2 regions of the Clostridium senegalense genome follow, and region 1 is predicted to be linked to the other one. Evidence: riboswitches for the same ligand, from Rfam matches in the RefSeq annotation. Region 1 holds a riboswitch; the other holds the start of a gene.

The links. Region 1 has a riboswitch for S-adenosylmethionine ahead of KQI36_RS01990 (methionine ABC transporter ATP-binding protein). Riboswitches for the same ligand answer to the same signal wherever they lie in the genome.
Region 2: another riboswitch for S-adenosylmethionine. It lies ahead of metK (methionine adenosyltransferase); the one in region 1 lies ahead of KQI36_RS01990 (methionine ABC transporter ATP-binding protein).

Annotation. Positions count from the first base shown of each region.
Region 1 is NZ_JAHLNC010000001.1:385,745-395,547, forward strand. Features, by position in the region: gene KQI36_RS01950 (vWA domain-containing protein) at 1-667, opposite strand, end outside; gene KQI36_RS01955 (ATP-binding protein) at 677-1,795, opposite strand; gene KQI36_RS01960 (hypothetical protein) at 1,816-2,616, opposite strand; gene KQI36_RS01965 (metallophosphoesterase family protein) at 2,891-3,607, opposite strand; gene KQI36_RS01970 (GNAT family N-acetyltransferase) at 4,172-4,672, shown strand; gene KQI36_RS01975 (isochorismatase family protein) at 4,745-5,278, opposite strand; gene KQI36_RS01980 (YhfC family intramembrane metalloprotease) at 5,461-6,249, opposite strand; gene KQI36_RS01985 (polysaccharide deacetylase family protein) at 6,472-7,239, opposite strand; SAM riboswitch class I at 7,414-7,515, shown strand; SAM riboswitch class I at 7,583-7,683, shown strand; gene KQI36_RS01990 (methionine ABC transporter ATP-binding protein) at 7,800-8,834, shown strand; gene KQI36_RS01995 (methionine ABC transporter permease) at 8,864-9,469, shown strand; gene KQI36_RS02000 (MetQ/NlpA family ABC transporter substrate-binding protein) at 9,488-9,803, shown strand, end outside.
Region 2 is NZ_JAHLNC010000007.1:42,019-51,821, forward strand. Features, by position in the region: gene KQI36_RS12280 (hypothetical protein) at 1-523, opposite strand, end outside; gene recD2 (SF1B family DNA helicase RecD2) at 544-2,757, opposite strand; gene metK (methionine adenosyltransferase) at 2,914-4,089, opposite strand; SAM riboswitch class I at 4,248-4,349, opposite strand; tRNA gene KQI36_RS12295 (tRNA-Tyr) at 4,488-4,572, opposite strand; tRNA gene KQI36_RS12300 (tRNA-Thr) at 4,578-4,652, opposite strand; tRNA gene KQI36_RS12305 (tRNA-Val) at 4,676-4,751, opposite strand; tRNA gene KQI36_RS12310 (tRNA-Tyr) at 4,760-4,844, opposite strand; tRNA gene KQI36_RS12315 (tRNA-Thr) at 4,850-4,924, opposite strand; tRNA gene KQI36_RS12320 (tRNA-Val) at 4,949-5,024, opposite strand; tRNA gene KQI36_RS12325 (tRNA-Tyr) at 5,033-5,117, opposite strand; tRNA gene KQI36_RS12330 (tRNA-Thr) at 5,123-5,197, opposite strand; gene KQI36_RS12335 (hypothetical protein) at 5,364-5,966, opposite strand; gene yyaC (spore protease YyaC) at 6,324-6,863, shown strand; gene mreB (rod shape-determining protein) at 6,930-7,958, opposite strand; gene spoIIID (sporulation transcriptional regulator SpoIIID) at 8,052-8,306, opposite strand; gene KQI36_RS12355 (M23 family metallopeptidase) at 8,420-9,145, opposite strand; gene spoIID (stage II sporulation protein D) at 9,404-9,803, opposite strand, start outside.

The DNA of each region.
Region 1 (9,803 bases):
TTTTTATAATATCTTCATCATAAAAATCACTTTTTTCCCAACTTTCATGTGTTTTAGCAACATCATACTTTTTTTCTATTTCATTATTTATTTTTGTATCATCTTCATCACCATCTTTATTATCATCTAATAAATCTAATTTTCTTTGAATTTCTAAAATATATTCTTCCATACTACTATAAGGTTTTAAATCTAAATTATACTTTAAATTTACCCAATCAATAGTTGTTGCATACGGTGGTAAATAGTCTAGATACTGATTCACAACTATATCCATAGCCATATTTATAGCCAATGTACTAAAATTCTTTTTTAATTCTTTACCTCTTATTAAATGTAGCGATATTATATGTATAATTTCATGTTTAATGGAAGTTTTCATCTGATTTAAATCTAATACTAAAAATAATATTGGATTAAAGTATATAGTATATCCAGAAACATTTAAGGTTATAGCCGTAGGTGATGTAATATCATATTTTATTTTTCTATTCATTTTCAATAAAAAATATCCATAAAAATTTTCACTATCATCTATTAACAAAAAATTAATTTTATCTATTAATTTAAAGAATCTACCTTCAAAATCATCATTTATGTCCTTTATATATTGAATGTTAGATATTTCATTGTATAATTCTTCCTTTATTTTGCAAAAACTTTTCATAACCCTCACCTATCCATTTATACTACTATACGTCTTAAAATATCCTTCTACAAAATTATCATTTTTTAAACATTCTTTATAAATACGTTTATATTGTCCCTTTATCTCCTTCATAATTCCAATTTTTAAATCAACGGGATAATATCCTATAAATTCTACTAAACGCTCTATTTCTTTTAAAGATATTTCATTGCTTTCCATAAAAATTAATATGTTTTTTATAGTTAAATACAATCTTGTATGACTTTCATTTTTTATTCTTAAAATTACATCTTCTGATAAACTTTCCTCATCAAATACTTCTTTATGAGTAATTAATGGTAATGTGCTACTTTCTATAAAAGACATAAACTCTTGAGCAATTTCACTTCCGACATTGCCTTTCAATATATTAAAAAATACTTTTCTAGATATTTTATCACTTTTTTCTTTATATAACTTATAACTTTTAGATACCCTTTCAAAACTTCTTGGTGTTGCTTTTATTCTTTCATCATTTTTACTACTATGCAAATATTCAGGAAATGTAGATATAAATTCTATAACTTTTTCATCTAACTTATTACTTATTGCCCATTTAATCCAACTTTCAACATTGCTTTCCATTTCAAGCCATACAAATCTATTTTCTTGAGCCGGATCCATATCTATAACCTGATAATCAAAATCATCTTCATACTTACTTGAAGGATTCATGGCTGCTAATAATTTCACCGATTCATGTAAATTATATCCGTTTATTTCTTTATTCAAAATTAGGTTCATAAGTTCTTGTTGAACAGTATGTTCACAACGATTAATTTCATCTATAAAAAGCAATACTTCCTTTCCATTATTTATAGCTTCTTGAATTTGCTGCAACTTAGTATGAACTGCATAAACTGTTCTTTTTTCAGTATGTTCTAATTTATTCTCATCTAAGTATTTGTATTCATCAACTGTAGGTAGTCCCCCAATTTCTCCTTCTTTTAACAAATTACCATCAATAACAAATATATTCCAATCATTTTTTTTAGCTAACTCTTTTGCTAAAGCAGTTTTTCCTATACCACTTTCTCCAACTATTAATGGAACTTCACTAGTTTCAATAATTAATTCCGCTGCTAATAATGTATCTTCAAAATTCATCTTTCAACTCTTCCTTATCTTTAATATTTTAATTTTTCATCTACTGCAATTCTTTTACACTTTGCACTACCGAATCTGTATATAAACATAATTTTATCCATCGATATGTTATTTTGATTTATACCAATTGACTTACAATTCAAAAAATCTCTAACATATTTATCATCTACATCTTCATTGGAAAAAACCTCTTTTAATATCTCCTCCATTTTTTCAATCTCAATATGATCTTTAAAATATTTTATAGCTAATATATTTTCCTTTAAAAAAGATACTTTTTTTTCATAATTCAATTCTTTAACTAATGGCACTGATGCTTCATTAATTTTAACTGCCAATCTTTCAATACTTTCCTTTGCATTTTCAATATATCTTAATGCATGATAATCTTTTTCAATTGCTAACTTTTGAATTTTTTCACTTGGATTTTTTATATATTTTATAGAATCATAATCTTTTTCTATAGCTAAAATTTGTAGTTCTTCACTTGGATTTTCACAATATTGTATAGCCCATCCTTTTTGCAAGATTCCCAATTTTACTATTTTTTCACTTGGATTCTTTATAAATTTTAATGTATTCCACGAATTTTCAACTACAACTTTTTGTATCTCTTCATTAGGATTATCAATAAATTCAATTGCCCATACATTATTTGTTACTGCATTTCTTTTCATTTCTTCACTTGGATTTTTTATATATTTTATCATTAATCCATTTTTATTTATTGCTGTATTTTTCATATTATCTGTAGGATTACTTATATTTTTTATTATTATAGGATTTTCTTCTATTAATCTTAAAATTTTTTCTTCATTCATACAAATACCTCTATATTTTTTCTTAACCATTACTTATTAATAATAATTATCCGTTATGTTATAATTATATATTTTTTTTCCTATTTGTTCAAATTATATTTTCACACAAAAATAAAAGTCAAAACTTTAAAAGTGTATATCACAAGTACACTTTTTAAATTTTGACTAATGTTATTATATTCTTATATATAATAAATAAAGTACATTAATAGAATATATTTATGCTAACCTTTACATTTCTAAATTATTTATTTTCTTTTTAGATATATTAAAGTTATCCTAAATTATAAAATAATTTTAATATATTATCTTTATCTGGAACATTCTCATTAAAAAATCCCATTATAGTTTTGTCTATATTATATTTTATACTTTTAAAAGAAATGTCTACAGTTCCATCATCACTAAATTCCATAACTGCAAAGCTTACATGACCACCATCTCTAGAGCATCCTATAGATCCTGGATTTATTATAGGTTTTCCTGTCCAATATTTAATAAGTGTTTGGCAATGACTATGCCCAATTAAAACATAATCACAAACATCTCCATAATCTTCCGTAAATTTATCCAAAGTTACTTCCTGATAAAGAAGCGGTAATTCATTCATACTATCTATCCTTGAATGAACCATAAGAATTTTTTTTCCCTTTATTTCTATTATTCTTTCTGTAGGAACAGTTTTTAATTTGTTAATCCTTTCTTCACCTAAAAGCTTAACATTCCACTTTTGATGTTCCTTTTCACCGTCAGTAAACTCTTCACAACAATTAGTAACTATTGAATAATCAGTATTTCCTAAAATATTTATAAATCTCTTATCATTCATAACAATATCAAAAACTTCTAAAGGATTAGGTCCTTCCTGTATAAAGTCACCTAAATTCAAAATTTTATCTACATTTTCTTTTTCTGCATACTGTAAAAAAACATTGAAAGCTTCCATATTACTATGAATATCAGCAATAACTAATACTTTTTCCTTCCCCATAGACTACTCTCCTTTGCTGTTTCATTGAAATAATACTTAATTTTCTAAATTTTCCAAATAGTTATTTGTATATATTATATCACTTAAAATTTTTTAAACAATTATTTTTACTATTTTTAACAATTTTTATATGCAATTAACATTTTATTCATTATACTATTTTATCCATATATATTTAAAAATATACCATATAATTTCTCTAATATTAAACTTTAATCTTCAAACTAATCTAAGGTTCCAAGTTAAATTTTAAACTTATTTATCAAACTAGAAAATTTCAAATTAATATTTTACTGATAGTTATTATTTTTCTTAACTGATAAAAAAATTTGATGTATAAATTTTAGATTGTATCCCTATATTAATTAAATTTCTTTTAACATTTAACATGATAGTTTCAATATTTTGAATTTAATGCTAAAATGTTCCTATGGAATTAAATAGATATGATTTTATCTATTTGTATTTAAAATTTAATATATTTTTGAGACTTATGACTTATACGCTGTGGACTAAATTATTAATTTACTCATATTAATTGCTATACATTGGAGGGCTAAATTTATGTATATGTTTTGTGAAAATGATAAATTGTATTTAAGACCATTAATACTTAAGGACTCAGATTTTATTTATGCACTTAGAGAAAAAAATAAGAATTTTATTTTAAATTATGCTGAAGTATCAAGAAATGCTCAAAAAGAAAAGATAAAAAATAGTATTTCTAAAGATGATGAGATATATTTACTTATAACATTAAAAGCAACAAGTAGCCATATAGGTTATATACACAGTAAATTTTTTAATAATGGGAAAATTGCTGATATAGATTTTGTAATAACTGATAATAATTCTAAACTTATAAAAGAAGCTTTAATTTTGTTTAGAACAGAACTTTTTAAACAAGGTTGTATTAGATTAGAATGTAATATTTGTAGTTCTAATCTATTAGCAAAAGAAATATTAGAAGATTTAAATTTCAACTTAGAAGGGATAAAGAAAATGTCCTATTTTAACAATGATAATTTCTTCGATATTTTAGTATTTGCTTCATTAAATTGTTAATTTTGCAAGTGTGTATTATTTTATATAAAAAACAGTGTATGATTAAAATTATTTTAACATACACTGTTTTATTTATTTTACATTTTCTAATTCTAAAAATTCATTTAAATACAAAACATCTATTTTTCCAGACCAGTTTAACACCGATCCAACTAAATCTTTTATATCTAAATCTTCCATATCATAGGTTTCAGAACTATTAACAGTTCCTGTAGCATCTTCTATAAAAGTAACTGTATACCCTCTATCAAAAGCTGCTATTGCCGTAAACATACAACAGAATTCTGTATTAAAACCTACAATTATAACTTCATTTATATTATTTTTCTTTAATATTTCTTCTAAATTTGTTTTAAAAAATGCACTTGGTGTAGTTTTAATTACTAATTCATCATAGTAGTCTACAAATTCTTCATGTATATTTCCTCTGTCGCAATTTTTATTAAATGGACTTTCATCATCTTGGTCTTCATGTTTTGTAAATATTATTTTATCACCTTTAGCCTTACATATATTGATAATTTCCTTTATTTTTTCTTTTTCTTCCTTAAAATTTTTTTGACTTAAAATATGTTTTTGCATATCTACTACTATTAATGCTCTCATATTATATTCACCTCATAATTTCCTTTAAACATTTAACTAAATAAATTGATGAAAACAATCAACCTACTTTTCATATGATTATTTATTATTTTCTATCTCTTTAATATTATAAGTTAAAATAAAATCATTACAAGAACTTATTTTGTGTTTTTATATAATATTGCCTTTATTTTTTAATTTAATTATACTTTTTTTAATTTTTTTCTAGTTTTTATTATTATAAATAAAATTATTATAGCAACTATTACTAAATATTCTTCTAAGAATATTATATTCTCTATAGCATTAACTTGATATAATGCAACTGGAAAATTTATAACTGCATGACATATTATAGCTAAGAATAAATACTTTATCTTTTCTTCTTTTACTGCATACAAAACTAAAAGCGATAATCCTAATTGAATTATAAGTGAGCTAGACCTTTCTATTCCTGCTATAATCCACGTATAGGATGGCATTTGAATCATTTGTTCTTTTATATACATTAATGTTTGTGCTGTATTAGTATCCACCTTATCTAATAAATTTTCAAAATTACCTGTATTTATCTGAACTGCTGTTATGAGATTATTTATATACATACCTCCAGTTATTAAAAATGCCTCTATTCCTCCATGTCCCAATCCATAGGCTAGCCCATTTTCAAAACTTCTATCTTTTTTTAAAATCCACTTAAAGCATATAAACCTCGCACTTTCTTCAAATATTCCAGCCATAAGACCACCGTAAAGCATATATGCCATTGGTTGTCTTAAAAATGTAGCAGTTTTTTCATTATTATATAAAACATATTGATGTATAGATCCTTCTAATAATTTAACTGCCAATAAAAAAGCAATTGCCCCTACTATTACATATTTTAATGATATATTATATTTCTTTTTTAAAAATACTATAAGTGCTATTGGCACAATAGTACTTAATACAATTGTAATTATCATAAAAAATATAGAACTTCCACTTACCACTGAATCATCTCCTTAAGTTATTATAATTAAAGCATTTAATATTGTGATACAATTATATTTTAAAAATTTAATGAAGTTATTTTCTTTTCTAAAATTTTATTTAGTTTTTTGTTTATTATACATAGTATCATAGATTTGTTACAATTTAATTATAAAGTAACTTATTGATAAAAAAACAACATTTTTTTGTATATAATTAGTGTAGTTCTATATTTTTAATAATTAATTATATCTATTTATTAATTTTTTTTCTATAAGAATTTCACGTTCTTTTTCATCTATCATATCTAAAGATTTAAATTCATACCCTTGCTCTTTTAAAGATTTAATAATTGTTCCTAATGCTTTTGGAGTGGTTTTATTTGAAGCACCATCGTGCATCAGAATTATTATTCTTGATTTGTCAATATTTTTGCTATTCATAGCTTTAAAATAGTTTGATATTAATTGATCTACCGGAATGTTTATTCCCATTGCGTCTTCAATAGACACATTCCAATCTACATAATCTAATTTTCTATTAACCAAACCATCTCTAATTTGTTTTAATGTTAATTTTTGTGGTATTCCTGTACTTGACCCACCAGGCATTCTCATGAACTCAAAATTTTTTTTATCCAAATTTTTATTTAAAACATTTTTTACTTTTTCATAATCATTAAAATAAACATCAGCACTGTTATAATTATTATTGTTATGAGTATATGTATGAGCACATATACTATGATTTTTTTCTTTGATTTCTTTTAAGATATTAGGATTTTCCTCCACTAATTTCCCTATAACAAAAAATGTAGCCTTAATATTTTCCTCATCTAAAATTTTTAAAACTTCTAATGTTGTTTCTGTTGGTCCATCATCAAAAGTTAAATATGCTATTTTTTTATTATCTTTACATTCACTATCATCTGAAATCGCAAAAACACTTATAGATGTAAAAATAACAACGCTAATAATACTTACAAATAAAAAAAAACTCTTTTTCTTCATATTTTTTATTCTTCCTTTCTATGTTTTTCAAATTCTTCAATTTCATATATTATTATTAGTATTATTATTTTTTATATGCTAAAGAATGTTCAATTATATGTATTAATGTAAAAATAATGTTGACATTTTAATTGTTTTCTATATAATATAAAATATAGTTAAAATTTAATAGGTTTCTTATTATGAGTGATTGAGGGATCTGGCCCTATGACGTCCGGCAACCAGCTTTTTAAAGCATGGTGCTAATTCCAGCGGTGTTATGCCGAAAGATAAGATTTATATTTATCCTCTTATCTTTAAAGAGGTTTTTTTGTTTTTAAAATTAAATATATAAATTTAAATACTCTTATCCAGAGTGGCGGAGGGACTGGCCCTATGATGCCCAGCAACCAGCTTTCATTAGGCAAGGTGCTAATTCCAGCGGTTTTTACCGAAAGATAAGAAAAATCCCCTTCTTATCTTTTGGAGGGGATTTTTTTATTGCTAAATTTTAGCACATATATACAGTATGCTATTTTTATAGTTTTGAAACTAATTACATTGAGGATGTGAAAATAAATATGATAAAAATTAATAATTTAACTAAAATATATAAATCTAAAAATTTAAAAGAGATTATTGGATTTGAAAATTTAAATTTAACTATTAACGAAGGCGACATATTTGGAATTATTGGTCCTAGTGGTGCAGGTAAATCTTCAGTTCTAAGATGTATCAATTTACTTGAAAAACCTACTAAAGGAGAAATCCTTTTTAAAAATATATTAGATTCTAAAAATACAAATGATTTTATAAATATATTAGATTTATCTGATAAAGAGCTTATTTCTATAAGGAAAAAAATAGGTGTTATTTTTCAAAATTTTAATTTACTTATGAATTCTACTGTTTTTGAAAATATTGCTTTTCCTTTAAGAATAAATAAGATGTCTGATAGTGATATAACTAAAAAAGTTAATGAACTTTTAAAATTAGTTGACCTTTATGATAAGAAAGATTCTTATCCTTCTCAGCTATCTGGTGGACAAAAACAAAGGGTAGGTATTGCAAGAGCATTAGCTAATGATCCTAAAGTTCTTTTATGTGATGAAGCCACTTCTGCTTTAGACCCTAGTACTACAGATTCAATATTATCTCTTTTAAAATCTATAAATGAAAAATTTAATATAACTATAATTTTAATAACACATGAAATGGATGTTATTAAAACTATTTGTAATAAAGTTGCTGTATTAGATAAAGGAAAAATAGTAGAACAAGGTTATGTAACTGATATTTTTGCAAACCCAACTTCTAATATAACTAAAAATTTTTTAAATCAAAATATTAATATTCCTAGTTCTATAAAAGATAGCTGTACGAATTCACATTCTATAGTTAAACTTACATTTTTAGGATCTAATACAACAACATCTACAATATCTCATATTTCAAGGAAATTTAATGTGGATATAAATATTATCTCTGGGAACATAGATATTGTTCAAAATATTCAAATTGGTCATCTTATTGTAAACATTGCTTCTAATGAAAATTTAGATGATATACGTAATTATTTAATTAATAATGATATAGGATGGGAGGTTCTTAATTAATGATTTATGCTTTACTACAAACACTATACATGGTATTTTTCTCAACTATTTTTTCTTTAATTATAGGTTTTCCGATTGGTATTATTTTAGTAATAACAAGTAAGAACCATTTATGCGAAAACTTAAAGTTAAACTCTTTTTTAGATACTATAATAAATATATTTAGGTCAATTCCTTTTATAATTTTAATAGTTGCATTATTTCCTATTTCTAAATTTATAGTTGGAACAACCATTGGAACTACTGCGGCAATTCTTCCTCTTTCTATAGCAGCTGCTCCATTTGCGGCAAGAATTATAGAGAGTTCTCTTAAAGAAATTCCTTTTGGTGTTATAGAAGCTGCATTATCTTGCGGAGCAACAAATATGCAAATTATCTTTAAAGTAATGCTCCGTGAAGCAATTCCATCACTTATATCTGGCATAACTCTTACAATAATAAATATTATAGGATATTCCGCTATGGCTGGTGCAGTTGGTGGCGAAGGTATTGGTGATTATGCTATACGAGAAGGTTATATGAGATATAACAACAATATTGTCTTATTAACAATCTTAATTTTAATTATAGTAGTTCAACTTATTCAAAGTATTGGGAATTACTTATGTAAAAAATCAAACAAAAAAGTTTTTTAATTTAGGAGGTATTTATTTATGAAAAAATCTTATTTTACAATAATCTTATTAACTTTATCTTTAATAATTTTTACAGCTTGTTCACCTAATAGTGATTCTAAAAATTCTTCAAAAGAAACTAATTCTAATGAAAACACTATAGTTATAGGAGCTTCTCCAGTGCCCCATACTGAAATTTTAGAATTTGCAAAAACAAAATTAAAAGATAAAGGAATAAATTTAGAAATTAAAACATTTACAGACTATGTTGTACCAAATAAAGCTCTAGATTCTGGTGAATTAGATGCTAATTTCTTTCAACATAAACCTTATTTAGATGATTTTAATAAAAATA
Region 2 (9,803 bases), on a different contig from region 1:
CCTCTTCCATATCTATTTTTGTAGTAATTACCCTAGGCTCTATAAGAGGAGTATTATATTTATTTAAAGGAAAATATATGGATAAAGCTTTATCAAATATAGGTTCAATAGAGTATGATATTATTGTTCCTCTACTTTTAACTGCTTTTGACAATATATTTTTTATATTTTTTTTAGATTGAAATGGCATATATCCAAGCTCATCAAATATTACCAAATCATATTTTTTATCTAAATACAATGCCCTATTATAATCACAAAAATTTACCTTAGAACTATCTTCATCAGTTTTTTCATCTAAATATACATAGTCATTATTCTCTAGGTAACTTATAAGCTCTATATTTTCTTTTTCTTCATTTACAATATATAAAACAGATTTATTATTACTTATGCAATAATTTATTGCATCTAAAAATATAGTAGCTGTATTATAAAAATAAGAAATTACATTTATTATATCCGTATTATTTTTTACATATTTTAAAACTTCTTTAATAACGTATTCTTTTCCTTTAATCATATTTCAAATAAATCTCCTTACTAAACTCCAAATATTTCACTTATCCTCCACTTCAAGCCTGAATATCTTTCAAAAGTTCTATCATTATCTTTCATAAAAGATACTGTTTTTTTATCTCCAACTAAAACCACTAGTTGTTTTGCTCTAGTAACTCCAGTATATAAAAGATTTCTATTCATAAGCATTGGAGGGCCCATAAACATTGGCATTATAACTACTGGAAACTCACTTCCCTGACTTTTGTGGATAGTTATAGCATAAGCTAACGTCAACTCATCTAAATACATATCTTCATATTCAACAACTTTGTCATCTTCAAAAACAACTGTTAGATTGTTATTTTCATTTATATCATAAACATATCCAACATCACCATTAAATACTCCAAGCCCTGTACATTCCGCATCAAAAACCTTTTCTTTCTTAGTCCATTTTAAACTGTAATTATTTTTTGTCTGCATAACCTTATCTCCAATTCTAAAAACCATTTCTTTGAGTTCCTTTTCTGGTTTATTAGCACTTGGTGGATTTAAGATTAATTGCAACTCTTTATTTAGATTATCAACTCCTGCTATACTTTTTTTCATAGGAGATAATATTTGTATATCCTTCATTTTATCCCAGTTAGTATTAAATTTCGGCAACCTTATACTTATTAAAGATATTATTTGTTCTAATATATTTTTGCTATCTATACATTGTATAAAGTAAAAATCACTACCTTTTGAATTTAGTATAGGCATCTTACCATCATTTATTAAATGGGCATTAACAGTTATCATACTTTCTTTACCTTGTCTAAATATTTCATTTAACCTTACTGTTTTAACAACACCACTTTCAATTATATCTCTTAAAACGTTTCCTGGTCCTACAGATGGTAACTGATCAACATCACCAACTAGTATTAGCCTTGTGCCTGTAAATATAGCGTTCATCATGCTATTCATTAAATTTATATCTATCATAGATGCTTCATCAACTATTAAAACATCACACTCTAACTTTCTGTCGGTTAATAATTCGCTTTCTTCTTCTTCCTCCGATGCGCCCATCTCTAAAAGTCTATGTATAGTTTTAGCCTCTCTTAAAGTAGTTTCACTCATCCTTTTAGCCGCTCTTCCTGTTGGTGCTGCCATATTAACCTTCATTCCAGCTTTTTCAAATATACTTACTATACAGTTTATTATAGTGGTTTTTCCTGTTCCTGGTCCTCCTGTTATAACCTCTATTCCATTAGTCATAGCTCCTTCTATTGCTTCTATTTGACATTTAGCTAACTGTATATTCTGCTCTTTTTCAAAGTTTTCTATTTCCTCATCATAATTAATCTCTAATTCATCATATTTAGTGGTACATAATTGAACCAGTTTCTTTGTAACTCCCATCTCAGCATAAGCATATTGAATTGTAAATACACACTGAACATCATCTATATTTTCTACTTTAATTTTACCTTCAATTATATTTTCTCTTATAGCTAAATCAATATTTTCTTCATCTACTTGTAAAACATCTATAGCTCTTTTTATAAGTTTTTCTAACGGCATGTATGTGTTACCTAATAAACAAAATTCATTTATTATATATTTTATTCCACTTTTCACTCTAAATATAGAATTTTTTTCCACACCTAAGCTCATAGCTATCCTATCTGCCGTTTTAAACCCAATTCCATTTATTTCTTCTGTTAATATGTATGGATTATCTCTTACAATAGCTACAGAACTGCCTCCAAATCTTTTATAAATTTTCATGCACTGATTAGCAGTCATTCCATAGGTTTGAAAAAATATCATTATATTTCTAATCTCTATTTGTGCGGAATATGATTTCATTATTAATTTTATTTTCTTTTTTCCTATACCATTAATTTCTTTTAATCTATCTATATCTGTATCTAATATTTCTAACGTCTTTTCTCCAAAATGATCTACTATTTTTTTTGCAGTAACAGGTCCTACCCCTGAAATAATCCCACTTGATAAATATTTTTCTATTCCTAGTTTACTAGTTGGTAAAATTTCTTCTATAGATATAACTTTCATTTGCTCACCAAATTTTTCATGTGTAACCCAATCACCTGTAACTTTATATTGACCGCCTTCTTTAATGTAAGGTATTACACCAACTATTGTATGTCTTTTTTTTCCATCTTTTAGATGAGCTATTGTATATCCATTTTCTTCATTTTTAAAAATAATATCCTCTAGTATCCCTGTTATATCTGACATAAAAATCTCTCCTAAAATTGTTCTTTTGAATATTATATCATAGAGCCATACTATTCTCATTTATTAATATACTTGACAAATGTTTAGGCTTTCAAACAAACATGATATTTATCCATATTAAATATAAAAGACACACCTAAAGGTGTGTCTTTTATATTATAAGTATTTTTTTATTTCTTCTACTTTATCTAATTGTTCCCATGGAAGATTTAAATCATTTCTTCCAAAATGACCATATGCTGCTGTTTGTTTGTATATTGGTCTTCTTAAGTCTAATTGTTTTATTATAGCACCTGGTCTTAAATCAAATACATTCTTAATTATTTCTATTATTTTTTCATTAGAAATTTTTTCTGTTCCAAATGTATCAGCTTCTATAGATACTGGATTAGCAACTCCTATAGCATATGCAAGTTCTATTTCTATTTTATCAGCAACACCAGCTGCTACTAAGTTTTTAGCAACCCATCTAGCCGCATAAGCTCCTGAACGGTCAACTTTAGTTGCATCTTTTCCTGAAAATGCTCCGCCACCGTGTCTTCCATATCCACCATAAGTATCTACTATTATTTTTCTTCCTGTTAAACCAGAATCTCCTTGTGGTCCACCTATAACAAATTTACCAGTTGGATTTATATAGTATTTAGTATTTTCGTCTAATAATTCTGCTGGAACAACAGCTTTTACAACATGCTTCATTAAATCTTCTCTTATTTGTTCTTGTGTTACAGTTTCACAGTGTTGTGTAGATATTACTATTGTATCTATTCTTACTGGAGTTTCATTTTCATATTCAACTGTAACTTGAGTTTTTCCATCTGGTCTTAAATATTCTAATGTTCCATTTTTTCTAACTTCTGTTAATCTTCTTGAAAGTCTATGAGACATAGCTATTGGAAGTGGCATATATTCTGGAGTTTCTTTACTTGCAAATCCAAACATCATACCTTGATCTCCAGCTCCAACTGCTTCTACTTCATCCATTTCTTGTCCTCTTTTTTCAATAGCTTCATCTACACCCTGTGCAATGTCAGGTGATTGCTCATCTATTGATGTTAATACTGAACAAGTTTTATAATCAAATCCATATTTTGCTCTTGTATAACCTATTTCTTTTATTGTTTCTCTTACTACTTTAGGAATATCTATATAGCAATTTGTGCTTATTTCACCCATAACTAACACCATTCCTGTAGTTACTGCTGTTTCACAAGCTACTCTTGCATGAGAGTCTTTTGCTAATATACTATCTAATACTGCATCAGATATTTGATCACAAATTTTATCTGGATGCCCTTCTGTTACTGATTCTGATGTAAATAATCTTCTCATTTTCAAATCTCCTTTCAAATTTCCGTTCTAATCGAAGAGAGTGGCCTTAAAAATAATACAAGGTATATTTATTATTACAAAATCCTTGTAACTACTATTTTTATGCAATAAAAAACCTCTTCTTTGATAAGAAGAGGTCGAAATTTCGTACTCGCACTCTCTTATCTTGCAGAATATTTCTGCAGGAATTGGCACCATTGTGCTACGCACCGGTTGCCGGGTTTCATAGGGCCCTTTCCCTCCACCTCTCTGGATAAGAGTAATTATATAATTTTATGATACAATATTATCATTAAAATACATCACTGTCAACAATATATTATTTGATTTATATGGTAAATATATTCAATAATTTAATTTATTTAAAAATAAAAACACTTTAGAAAATCTAAAGTGTATGGTGGAGGAGGACGGATTCGAACCATCGAAACGAAACGTAACAGATTTACAGTCTGCCCCCTTTGGCCACTCGGGAACTCCTCCATTTATGGAGCTGGCAATAGGAATCGAACCTACAACCTGCTGATTACAAGTCAGCTGCTCTACCGTTGAGCCATGCCAGCATATTATTATATTTTAAGTTTAATGGTGGTCACAACAGGGTTCGAACCTGTGACCCTCTGCTTGTAAGGCAGATGCTCTCCCAGCTGAGCTATGCGACCGTGTTATATGGTGGAGGAGGACGGATTCGAACCATCGAAACGAAACGTAACAGATTTACAGTCTGCCCCCTTTGGCCACTCGGGAACTCCTCCACTTATGGAGCTGGCAATAGGAATCGAACCTACAACCTGCTGATTACAAGTCAGCTGCTCTACCGTTGAGCCATGCCAGCGTATTATTTATATTTTAAGTTTAATGGTGGTCACAACAGGGTTCGAACCTGTGACCCTCTGCTTGTAAGGCAGATGCTCTCCCAGCTGAGCTATGCGACCGTGTTATATGGTGGAGGAGGACGGATTCGAACCATCGAAACGAAACGTAACAGATTTACAGTCTGCCCCCTTTGGCCACTCGGGAACTCCTCCACTTATGGAGCTAGCAATAGGAATCGAACCTACAACCTGCTGATTACAAATCAGCTGCTCTACCGTTGAGCCATGCTAGCGTGTTATTTTTAGTCGGTAACTTCGACAAGGTTTATTTTATAATCTTGGAGTATTTTTTTCAAATCCAAATTTAGCCTTTACAAGCAATTATTTTAAATTTATTCTTACTTTCTAAGTTTTTCTCTCTTTTTCTTACCAATTTACTTTGTTAAATTAAAATCATTTTTAAAATTCTTTAGTTATTTCTTTGTTTATAAAAGGTTTGGCAATTTCTTTAGCTTCTTTAATTTCTTCTTCTGTTAAATATTTTTCTAATACAGATATAACTTTTTTTACACCTAAATCTTTATTTTCATAATTTAAATATTTAACTATATTATTAAATTCTTTTTTAGGTACTTTATATGCAAATGTTATTAGTTTTTTCTTTTCTGATAAGGATACTTGTTTTAGAACTTCCTTTGCTTCTGCCCTCACTAGCTCTTTATCTAATTTTTTTTTATTTTTATTGTAAGAATCAAATTCTTCAACTGTAACATCACCATTATTCTCAAATTCTTTCATGTCATCATAAAAATATTTTTTATTTTTATACTTTCTTACCTCATCATAAGTATTAATATTTTCCTCATTATTTTCAATAATCTTCTCTTTTAAAGCTTCTTTAGTATTCTCTTCATTTTTTTTCTTATTAAAAATCAAAGGATCTGAATAACTCTTGTTTTGGTTTTCCTTTGCAATTTCATCATTTTTTTTAATTTTTTCAGACTCTATATTAATTTCATTTTTTACAACTAAATCCTCATGATTTCTATAGACATTCAACATAGTACAACTATAAATTATAGTACACAAAATTATTATACATGAATATATTTTTTTTATAATTATCACTCCCATTTAATATTATGAACATAAAAAATTTTATATATACTTAATTATTAACAAATCCAAAGACTCATATTCAAATGTATACTTACATAAAAAATATTTTTATTTTTTTCTAAATGTTTATAATCACATTCTGTTTTTTTGCATATATATTATTAAGCGCATTTTTCATATTTTTACATTTATACAAATATTATAGAAGATAATAATTAAATTTTATTTTGTATAAATCAATTTTAAGTTGATACTTAAATTTCTTTAAAATGAATCACAATTCTCTAGGAGGTGCAATCAGTGACTAAAATTAAAACCCATTATAAAAATCCCCTAGCTTATTACAACTTAGCTACTTTTATTAAAGATTATTTAGATGAAGATACTATTATTATATGTATAGGTACAGATAGATGCATAGGCGATTGTTTAGGTCCACTAGTTGGAACCTGTTTAAAAGAAAATTTTTTCCCTTTACCTGTTTATGGAACAATTTCTGATCCTATACATGCATTAAACTTAGAAAATAAGTTGAATGAAATTAAACTTAAACATCCTAATTCAAAAATAATAGGAATTGATGCTTGTCTTGGACCACATTCAAGTATAGGTGAAATACAAGCAAGGGACTTTTCCATAAACCCTGGCAAAGGTGTCGGAAAATTACTTCCACCAGTAGGAGATATGTCTTTAATCGGAATTATAGATTCTAGTGATGATACGGAATTATTTACAAATAGAAATATAAGATTAAACCTAATTATGCAATTATCTAAGGTTATAACAAAGGCTCTTTTGCATTCATATTACTTAGCTTTTGATAACTCATCTTTTATTTAAATTTCCCATAATTTTAAATAATAAAATGACACAGTAAAAAACTGTGTCATTTTATCAATCAAATTATTAATAAAAAGATAGGTCTTGTCCTCCAAAGGAATCACCCATTTTATCTATAAATTCTAATGCTTTTCCTGTTCCTATTGCAACACATGAAACAGAATTTTCAGCTACATATACTGGTACCTTTGTATAGTCTTGTACTAATTTATCTAGACCATCTAAAAGTGCTCCTCCACCAGTCATAACTATGCCTTTTTCAGCAATATCTGCTGCTAATTCTGGTGGTGTTTTTTCTAGTACAGCATGAGTACACTCCGCAATTGAAGCTACTGCTTCTCTTAAAGCTTCTCTCATTTCTGTAGAATTAACAGTTATATTTTTAGGAAGACCTGTAATTAAATCTCTTCCTCTTATATCCATGTCAATTTCTTCATCTTTTTTATAAGCTGATCCTATGTTTATCTTTAAATCTTCAGCAGTTCTCTCACCTATCATTAATTTGTGTTTTTTTCTTATGTATTTAATTATAGCATCATCAAAATTATCTCCTGCTACTTTAATAGATTCTCTAACTACCATTCCACCTAAAGATATAACAGCTATATCTGTAGTTCCTCCACCAATATCTATTACCATATTTCCACTAGCTTTAGAAATATCAAGTCCTGCTCCTATAGCTGCTGCTAATGGTTCCTCTATTAGATAGACTTTTTTAGCTCCTGCATTTCTTGCTGCATCTTCAACAGCTCTTCTCTCAACTTCTGTAGATTCACATGGAACACATACTACAACTCTTGGTGCTGCTTTCTTATTTCCACATGCTTTTTTTATAAAATGTTCAAGCATTTTTTCTGTAACATCATAATCTGAAATAACACCATTTCTTAAAGGACGTATAGCAACTATATTTCCTGGAGTTCTTCCTATCATTTTTCTAGCTTCTTCTCCAACTGCTAATACCTTATTTGCATTTTTTTCAATTGCTACAACTGAAGGCTCTTTTAATATAACGCCTTTTCCTTTCATATAAACAAGGACTGTAGCTGTTCCTAAATCTATACCCATGTCTGTTCCCATACCGAAAAAAAACATACTTTAATTCACTCCTGCTCTTTCGTATTTTAACTAAAAGTTTAGCTTTAAACTAAATAACTCTTATATTGTCTAATTATAATACGAAAGGCTTTATCCTTCAATTGTTTTATATTTCATCTGTGTAGCTTTTCCACCTCTGATGTGTCTTTCTGCCTTATTTAAATCCAATACATTTTTAGCTTCTTCTGCAATTTGAGCATTGATTTTAGGTAATCTTTCGGTCATATCCTTGTGTATAGTACTTTTACTTACACCAAATACAGTTGCTGTTTTTCTTATAGTTTCTTGTGATTCAATTATATATCTTGCAACTTGCAATACTCTTTCTTCAATGTAGTCTTTCAACGTGTTGCCTCCTTAATCCTTATATATTTATAAATATGCTTATATTTCCACATAAATTACTTATGTATAAGCCATTCTCTGAATAATTCAGAAAATGGCTTTAATAATACTAACTATTTTTTATAATTCACATATTTACTAGGATCTATGTTTTCACCATCTTTTAAAACTTCAAAATGTAAGTGAGAACCATATTCTTCATATGCAAATGTAGTTGTGTTTCCAACTTTACCAATTTCTTGAGAAGCCTTTACTGAATCTCCTTTTTTTACAGCTACTTTTTCTTGCAGATTAGAATATTTACTTACAATTCCATTTTGATGATCTATTTCAACATATGTTCCTTCTGATGAAGTATCTACATTTTTAATAACACCATTCATCATTGCAACTACAGGTGTACCTTCTTCAACTTTTACATCTATACCAAAGTGTGGTCTATAATCCTTAGTTGAAGACATGTAAACAGGGTCTTCTGTGTATGAACGAGCTAAACTTCCATCTACTGGTTTAACTGATTCACTATCTGTTGCATTTGAAACTGATTGACTTTCTGCATTTTTTTGAACTTGTACTTCTGGAACTGCTTTAAGCTCATCTTTTTTTACTTGTAATGCATCATTATAAGTTTTAGGTTCTACAGTTGCTCCATTAGTTTGTTTGTCCTCTTTTGTTTCTTTATTTGTCTTTTGCTCCATTGCTGGTAATTGCGCTACATCTTTTTTATCCTTAGATGTTGTTAATATTGTTACTGTTGCTACTGCACATAGGCAAACAAATAAAATTACATAAAATCCTTCCTTTTTAAAAAATTGTTTAAATTTTGTTTTCTTATCCATAAAAACACCTCCACTAGTATTGTTGTCCTATCTTTTTAAGTTAATTCACTTTTCTTATTATTTTTTCTCGTTTTTTTTCGACTTTTTTCTTATATGTTTTTAAAAATAAAGAACTCATGGTAACCATGAGTTCTTATGGACTTTCAGATTCTAACTTAAAATTTATATATCTATTAAACATGAACTTTTTTAATTATATAAACTATATACTAGTAGATGCTTATGAAATAATTCTTTCTTAATTCCTTATTATTTATATTATTTTTTATTTATTTGTTCCAAAGTTATTCCTGTATAATAATGCTGTAATATATCCTTATAGGATTTCCCTTCACTAGCCATATTATTAGCTCCCCATTGACTCATTCCTACTCCATGACCAAATCCTGTACAGCTTATTTCCATGTCATTATCTAAATAGTTTATTTCAAAATTAGCTGAATTTAAGCCATAAAGACTTCTAAATTTAGGTCCACTAATAGTTACTGTTCCTAATTTTATACTCTTTATACTTCCACCATCAGTTCTTTCTAAAATTGTTATTTGATCTTTTATATTATTCAATGTCATATTTGCATTATACTGACTATTAGCTTTTTCAATAAAATCTGCATAGGAAATTGAGACTACACTTTTATATCTTGGCGCATTCTCTTCA